DNA from 2 places in the Lysobacter sp. DMC97 genome. Region 1 is predicted to be linked to the other one. Evidence: predicted binding sites of a transcription regulator. Region 1 holds the regulator's gene; the other holds the start of a gene.
What was found. Region 1 encodes sigma-54, which starts transcription at its own class of promoters, with help from an activator protein. Its sites were predicted from a motif close to TGGCACGNGCNTTGC; they were not measured.

Region 2: a site for sigma-54 is predicted at 2,390-2,404, ahead of adh (aldehyde dehydrogenase). Genes of this name have one in related genera too.

The regions. Positions count from the first base shown of each region.
Region 1 covers NZ_JBQUZR010000008.1:99,129-103,335, reverse strand. Annotated here, with positions in the region: gene lptB (LPS export ABC transporter ATP-binding protein) at 1-614, shown strand, start outside; gene ACT53Q_RS17330 (RNA polymerase factor sigma-54) at 829-2,262, shown strand; gene hpf (ribosome hibernation-promoting factor, HPF/YfiA family) at 2,477-2,800, shown strand; gene hprK (HPr(Ser) kinase/phosphatase) at 2,861-3,808, shown strand; gene rapZ (RNase adapter RapZ) at 3,805-4,207, shown strand, end outside.
Region 2 covers NZ_JBQUZR010000004.1:32,923-37,129, reverse strand. Annotated here, with positions in the region: gene ACT53Q_RS09360 (hypothetical protein) at 1-312, shown strand, start outside; gene ACT53Q_RS09355 (sigma-54-dependent Fis family transcriptional regulator) at 326-2,221, opposite strand; gene adh (aldehyde dehydrogenase) at 2,442-3,965, shown strand; gene ACT53Q_RS09345 (TorF family putative porin) at 4,145-4,207, shown strand, end outside.

The sequences.
Region 1 (4,207 bases):
ACGGCGCCGGCAAGACCACCTGCTTCTACATGATCGTGGGCCTGGTGAACGCCGATGCCGGCCGCATCGTGCTGGACGGCCACGACATCACCGGCGAACCGATGTACGCCCGCGCCAAGCGCGGCGTCGGCTACCTGCCGCAGGAACCGTCGGTGTTCCGCAAGCTCAGCGTCGCCGACAACCTGCGCCTGGTGCTGGAACTGCGCCCGGACCTTGACGCCGACGGCCGCGAACGCGAGCTGGCATCGCTGCTGGAAGAACTGCAGGTCACCCACGTCGCCGAACAGATCGGCGCCAGCCTCTCCGGCGGCGAGCGCCGCCGCGTCGAGATCGCCCGCGCGCTGGCGGCCAAGCCGCGGATGATGCTGCTCGACGAACCCTTCGCCGGCGTCGACCCGATTTCCGTCGGCGAGATCCAGCGCATCGTCCGCCATCTCAAGAACCGCGGCATCGGCGTGCTGATCACCGACCACAACGTGCGCGAGACGCTGGGCATCTGCGACCGTGCCTACATCCTCAGCGAAGGCACCGTCCTCGCGCAGGGTGCGCCCGACGCACTCCTGGCCAATCCCGACGTGCGCCGCGTCTATCTCGGCGAATCGTTCCGCCTCTGAGTGTTCCGCCTCTGATTCCTGGCCGCATCGTCGGCCGACCGCCCTCGATCGATCTTCACCGACCTCGGCGCACCGACCGATCGAGTGCGCCAATGCGGATGCATGACCTCGCTTCGCCGGGTTGTGTCGTGCATCCCGGTCCACCGGACGCGGACTTTGCAAGAATCGCGCCAAGGGTTGCCCGGAGTGGCACGGGGGGGGCTAACATACGGACATGAAGGCGCGTCTTCAGACATCGCTGGGGCAACAGCTGGTCCTGACGCCGCAATTGCGGCAGGCCCTGCATTTGCTGCAGTTGTCGTCGCTCGAGCTGGAACAGGAGATCGCCGTCGCGGTCGAGAGCAATCCACTGCTCGACTGGGCCGAGAACGCCGAGGGCGAAGCGCCCGAAGGCATGCCGGAGCCGCCCGCCACGGCCGAATCGCAGGCCGCCGAGGAGCCCGCGCGCGAACAGGCCGAAACCGAAGCCGACGATGGCTGGGAGCCGCCCGACAACTGGAGCGCGACCGGCAGCGGCAGCGGCGACGACGACGGCCTCGATCCGATGGACCGGCTCACCCACGCCGAGTCGCTGCACGATCATCTGTCGTGGCAACTGCATCTCACCCGGCTGTCGCCGCAGGACCAGCGCATCGGCGCGGCGATCATCGACGCCGTCGACGACGACGGCTACCTGCGCGAACCGCTGGACGCGATCGCCGAAGCCCTGCTGCCGGACGTGCATGTCGGCACCGCCGAAATCCTGACCGTGCTGCACCAGATCCAGCGCTTCGATCCGCCCGGCGTCGCCGCGCGCGATCTGCGCGAGTGCCTGTCGCTGCAATTGCATGCGCTGGCGGACGACACGCCGGGACGCGTCGCGGCGCTGCGCATCGTCGAGGAGGCGCTGGAACGGCTGCCGAAACTCGGCATCGACGGTCTGGCGAGCGAGCTGCATCTTTCCGCCGACGATGCCGCCACCGCGATGCAACTGGTGCGCTCGCTGGACCCGCGTCCGGGCTCGCAGCTCGGCGGCATGAGCGCCGATACCTACATCACGCCCGACTGCGTGATCTGGCGCCACAACGGCCTGTGGCGCACGGCGCTGGCGGGCACCCAGTCGCGACTGACGATCCACCGCGGCTACGAGGGCATGATCCAGCACGCCAGCGCCAGCGACGCCGCCTACCTGCGCGGTCGCCTGCAGGAAGCACGCTGGCTGCTCAAACACCTGGAAGCGCGCGGCGACACGCTGCTCAAGGTCGTGCGCTGCCTGATCCGCCAGCAGTCGGGCTTCCTGGAATTCGGCGAGCAGGCGCTGCGCCCGCTCACCCTGCGCGAAGTCGCGACCGAGATCGGGTTGCACGAATCCACGGTCTCGCGCGCGATCGCACGCAAGTACGCACTCACGCCGCGCGGCACGCTGCCGCTGCGCAGTTTCTTCGCCTCGGGCATCGGCACCGAAGGCGGCGGCGAAGCCTCCAGCACCGCGATCCAGTCGATGATCCGGCGCCTGATCGAGGCCGAGAACCCGCGCAAGCCGCTGTCCGACGCCAAGCTCGCCGACACCCTGAAGGCCTCCGGCGTTCCGGTGGCGCGGCGCACGGTCGCGAAGTACCGCGAAGCGATGAACATCCCGGCCTCGCACGAACGCGTGCGCATGGCCTGAACGCGCGCGGCACGCCCTTGCGTCCGCGCCGTGCTGGGGTACCCTGTCGAAGCGGAGCATCGGAACGGACGACCCGCCCTTGTGCACCCCCCGTTCCGGCCCGATGTCTCCCATGAGGCGAGCGGCCGAGGCCGCCGCCCGCATCGCACGCCGGCGGGCCGGGGCCGGGATCGCGATGCGCGTCACACGCCCGGCTCAACAGAGGACACCGTCGATGCGTATCGAAACCCACGGCCACCAGATCGAAGTCACTCCCGCACTGCGCGATTACGTCGAAACCCGCTTCTCGCGCCTCAGCCGGCATTTCGAACACCCGATGGACATCATCCGCACCCAGCTGAGCATCGAGAAACCGCGTCACTGCGCCGAGGCGACGATCAAGCTCGCCGGCCGCACCCTGCACGCCGACGCCGAAGGCCAGGACATGTACGCCGCCATCGACCTGCTCGCCGACAAGCTTGACCGCCTGCTGATCAAGCACAAGGAAAAGCTGGTCGACCACCACCGCGGGGAAAGCCTCGCGCGCACCGCGGACTGACGTCCGTCCCGCCCGGCGGCGCCGTGCGCGTCGCCGGGCCCGCCCCTACCGCCTCCCGCCATGACTGCCAGCATCAGCGCGCGCGATCTGTTCGACCAGCAGCAGGAGCGCCTCGCGTTGCGCTGGGTCGCCGGGCAACGCGGCGAACACCGGCTCCTCGAAGCCGTCGATACCGTCGCCCGGCGTCCGTCGCTGGCCGGTTACCTCAACATCATCTATCCGAACAAGGTGCAGATCCTCGGCACCGAGGAACTCGCCTGGCTGGACGCGCTCGACGCGCGCCAGCGCTGGGAGACGATCGAGAAGATCATGCAGTTCCGCCCGCTGGCGATGGTCGTCAGTAAGGACCAGCGCTGTCCCGAGGACCTGCGTCAGGCCGCGGAGGAATCCGACACGCCGCTGTGGCTGTCGCCGCGCCGCGGCCACGAACTGTTCAACCACCTGCAATACCACCTCGCGCGCAAGCTCGCGCCGCGGCTCACCGTGCACGGCGTGTTCATGGAGATCTATTCCATCGGCGTGCTGATCACCGGCGAATCCGGCGCCGGCAAGAGCGAACTCGCGCTGGAACTGGTGACGCGCGGCCATCGCCTCGTCGCCGACGACGCGCCGGAATTCACCCAGATCGCGCCAGACGTGCTCGACGGTGCCTGCCCGGAACTGCTGCAGGACCTGCTGGAAGTGCGCGGCCTCGGCATCCTCAACGTGCGCCAGATGTTCGGCGACACCGCTGTGAAGCGGAACAAGTACCTGCGCCTGATCGTGCATCTCGCGCGCCCGCACCACGAGCCGCAATCGACCGGCATGGAGCGCCTGCTCGGCGATCTCGGTTCGCGCCGGCTGCTCGATCTCGACGTGCCCATGATCACCCTGCCGGTGATGCCCGGCCGCAACCTCGCGGTGCTGACCGAGGCCGCGGCGCGCGCGCACATCCTGCGGATCAAGGGCGTGGATCCGGCCGCGGCGTTCATGGCCCGGCATTCGCATTTCCTGGAGCGCGCCGAGTGAGCCTCGCCACTTCCGATCGCGGGTCCAGCCTGATCGTCGTCAGCGGCATGTCCGGCAGCGGCAAGTCGATCGCGCTGCACACGCTGGAAGACCTGGATTTCGACTGCGTCGACAACCTGCCGGCCGAACTGCTGCCCGACTTCGTGCGCAGCGCCACCGGCAAGAGCGACCTGCCGCAGAAACTCGCGGTCGGCATCGACGTGCGCAATCGCCAGACCGACCTGTCGAAGCTGCCGTCGTGGCTGTCGCAGGCCGGCGCGCTGGGGCTGGACACGAAGCTCGTGTTCTTCGACGCCACCGACGGCGTGCTGCTCAAGCGTTTCGCCGAGACCCGGCGCCGACATCCGCTGAGTCATCGTGGACTCGCGCTGGCCGAGGCGATCGAGGAAGAACGCCGGC
Region 2 (4,207 bases), on a different contig from region 1:
ATCGATCGTTCGGCCAAGGGCGAGGCGCGCATCGAACTCGATCGCGACGCCACGTGCGCGGCCACGCGCGAGTCGATGCGGGCGCTCTACAAGATCGCCAAGCCGATGAAGATTGCGCCCGACGTGAAGTACACGATCGAATCGGTGACGCTGTCGCCGGATCGCCGGCAGGCCACGGTGAAACTGCGTTCGTCGCTGACGCTCGGCCGCCGCGTGTCGGTCGAATCCGCCGGCACCGAAACGCTGGTCCGCACGCTCGGCGAAGTCCGTTCCATCGCGTCGGAAAGCCGCACGACGATGAAGGTGCGCTAGGCGGGGCCGCGTTTCACTGCGGACGCTGCGGGCGCCCGACCCGGCGGTACAGCGTGCTGCGGTTGACGCCGAGCAGGCGCGCGGCGCGGGCGACGTTGCCGCCGCAGGCGGCGAGGGCATCGCGCATCGCGGTTTCCTCCAGCACGTCGAGCTGGGCGATGCCGCCGGGACGGACCGGCGCCGGTGCGGACGCGACATGCGTCTGCAGTTCGGCGGGCAGGGCGTCCATGCCGACGCATTCGCCCGGATCGCTCAGTGCGACCAGCGTGCGCAGGCAGGCGTCGAGCTGGCGCAAGTTGCCGGGCCAGCGGTGCGCGGCCAAGGCCGCCCGGGCATCGGCGCAGAGCGTGCGTCCGGCCGCGACCCGCCGCCACAGCGCATCGACGATCGCCCCGCGTTCGGTGGAGTCGCGCAGCGGCAGCAGCCGCACGCGGTGGTGGGCGATGCGATAGAACAGGTCGGCGCGGAAGCGGCCGGCCTCGACCGCGGCGTCGAGATCGCAATGCGTCGCGCAGACGAGGTCGAAGTCGAGTTTCACCGGCTTGCCGCCGCCCAGCGGCGAGAGTTCGCGCTCCTGCAGCACGCGCAGCAGGCGTGGCTGCAGCGCCAGCGGCATGTCGCCGATCTCGTCGAGGAAGAGCACGCCGCCCTGTGCTTGGCGCAGCAGGCCCGGGCTGCCCTGGCGGCGCGCGCCGGTGAAGGCGCCTTCCTCGTAGCCGAAGAGTTCGGCCTCGATCAGGCCCTCGGGCAGCGCCGCGCAGTTCACCGCGATGAACGGCTTGCCGGCGCGCGCGCAGCGGGCGTGCAGGGCACGCGCGAAGACTTCCTTGCCGCTGCCGGTCTCGCCCTGCACCAGCACCGGCAGGCCGGCATCGAGGACCCGGCGCGCGCGCTCCAGCGCGGCGGCACAGGCGGCGTCGAAGAACGGGCCATCGTCCACCGGCGGGCGCGGCGGCGTGGTGCGCGGACGCGCCTCGCCCGCGCGCGCGGGCGGCAGCGCGATCTGCACGCGCGGCGGCGCGCCGTCCACGCGGCCGTACAGCGCGCGGCCGCAGCGGTCGCGCAGCGCGCCTTCGCTGCGCAGGCGCGAGAGCGGATCGTCGAACAGCAGGTCGTAGGCGACGCGGCCGAGGTCGTCACGGGTGATCCCCGCGAGCGCCAGCCCGGCCTGGTTCGCCGCGACTAGCGTGCCGTTGCGGAAGGCCAGCAGGCCTTCGCGCGCGGAGCCGAGCAGGGCGGGATCGCGCTGCAGACGCAGCAGTTCGCAGCCGTCGAGACCGCCCTCGAAGAAACGATGTTCGATGTTCGCCACCGCCATGCGCACGAGACCCAGCGCGTGCAGGTGCTGGGCGCGGGCATCGCCGCTGATGTCGAGCACGCCGACGAGCTGGCCGTAGGGATCGTGGATGGGCGTGGCGGTGCAGGTGAGGATGCCGTGCGGGGCGCGGTAGTGCTCGCCGCCGCGCACTTCGACCGCGCGGCGTTCGACGATCGCGGTACCGATCGCGTTCGTCCCGGCCTGCGATTCGTTCCAGCACGCGCCGGGACGCAGCGCCACGCGGCTGGCCTTGTCGAGGAACTGCGGATGGCCGGTGGCATCGAGGATCCAGCCGGTGTCGTCGGTCAGCACGACGATGCTGCCGCTGCCGTCGGCATCGGCCGCGAGCTGTTCCAGCTCCGCGCGCGCCAGCCGGCGCAGGCGTTCGTTGCGCTCGCGCATCTCGTGCAGGCGGCTTTCCGGCACCGGCTCGATCGACGGCGTGTCGCGTTCCGGCAGGCCGAGGCGGCGGCAGCGCTGCCACGACCGCAGGATCGTCTGCGGCAATTCGCCCGCGCCGACGGCGTTGCCGCGCTCGAAGAACGACCGGCGGGCGTGGGCGAGTTCGTCGATCGGGCGGGTGCGGGTCATGGCGGCTCCTGTGTCGCATTCTGCGACAGTCGCGGCGGCGGCTGTTCCGATAAACAACACACGAAACCGCGCCGCGCAAGGGCTGCTTGTTGTGCGTTGCAACATGCGACGACGCAACTGCCCGCGGCATCAGGCATTCGTCGCTGCTGCGTCGCACCATGCGGCACTTGGCACCGGCCTTGCGGTAACGGGGGACACCACCACCTTTCGGAGTTGCTCCATGAACGCGATGGCCAAGCCCCACCTGCACGACCATTCCCGCATCTTCAAGGCCCAGTACGGCAACTACATCGGTGGCCAATGGGTCGCGCCGAAGGGCGGCGAGTATTTCGACGACATCACCCCGATCACCGGCAAGGCCTTCACCCGCATCCCGCGTTCGAGCAAGGACGACATCGAACTTGCGCTCGACGCCGCCCATGCCGCGAAGGACGCCTGGGGCAAGACCTCCGCCGCCGACCGCGCCAACGTGCTCAACAAGGTCGCCGACCGCATCGAGCAGAACCTCGAACTGCTGGCGCACGCCGAGACCTGGGACAACGGCAAGCCGATCCGCGAGACGCTCAACGCCGACATCCCGCTGATGGCCGACCACTTCCGCTACTTCGCCTCGGCGGTGCGCGTGCAGGAAGGCACCGTCGGCGAGATCGACCACGACACCATCGCTTACCACTTCCACGAGCCGCTGGGCGTGGTCGGCCAGATCATCCCGTGGAACTTCCCGCTGCTGATGGCCGCGTGGAAGCTGGCGCCGGCGCTGGCCGCGGGCAACTGCGTGGTGCTCAAGCCCGCCGAGCAGACCCCGGCGAGCATCCTCGTGCTGATGGAGATCATCGGCGACCTGCTGCCGCCGGGCGTGCTGAACGTCGTGAACGGCTTCGGCCTCGAAGCGGGCAAGCCGCTGGCCAGCAGCCCGCGCATCGCGAAGATCGCGTTCACCGGCGAGACCACCACCGGCCGCCTGATCATGCAGTACGCCAGCCAGAACCTGATCCCGGTGACGCTGGAACTCGGCGGCAAGTCGCCGAACATCTTCTTCGCCGACGTGATGGCCGAAGACGACGATTTCCTCGACAAGGCCGTGGAAGGCTTCGTGCTGTTCGCCTTCAACCAGGGCGAGGTCTGCACCTGTCCGTCGCGCGCGCTGATCCAGGAATCGATCTACGAGAAGTTCATGGAGAAGGTGATCGCCCGCGTCGCCGCGATCAAGCAGGGCGACCCGCTCGACCCGAACACCATGATCGGCGCGCAGGCTTCCGGCGAGCAGCTCGAGAAGATCCTCAGCTACATCGACATCGGCAAGCAGGAAGGCGCCGAAGTGCTGATCGGCGGCGAGCGCAACGAACTCGGCGGTGACCTGGCCGGCGGCTATTACGTCAAGCCGACGGTGTTCAAGGGCCACAACAAGATGCGCATCTTCCAGGAAGAGATCTTCGGGCCGGTGGTGTCGGTCACGACGTTCAAGACGGAAGCCGAAGCGCTGGAGATCGCCAACGACACGCTGTACGGCCTCGGCGCCGGCGTGTGGAGCCGCGACGCCAGCCGCCTGTACCGCTTCGGCCGCGCGATCCAGGCCGGCCGCGTGTGGACCAACTGCTACCACGCCTATCCGGCGCACGCCGCGTTCGGTGGCTACAAGCAGTCGGGCATCGGTCGCGAGACCCACAAGATGATGCTGGACCACTACCAGCAGACCAAGAACCTGCTGGTCAGCTACTCGCCGAAGGCGCTCGGCTTCTTCTGATCGCCGGCCCGTCCGGCCCGATCCTCCCGAAGGCCCGCTCCAGCGGGCCGCTCTAGAAGGCCTGTCCTCCCCCACGTCGAGAGGCCTTCCCGTCCGACGCATCGCTCCCGGGCTCCGGCCCGGGCGGGATGCGCTCGGCCCGGGTTCCGCATTCCACTACCACGCACCCAGGACCGACCATGCACCGACCCCGTCTTCCCGTCGCGCGCCTCGCCGCGCCCTTCCTGCTGCTGTCCGGCCTT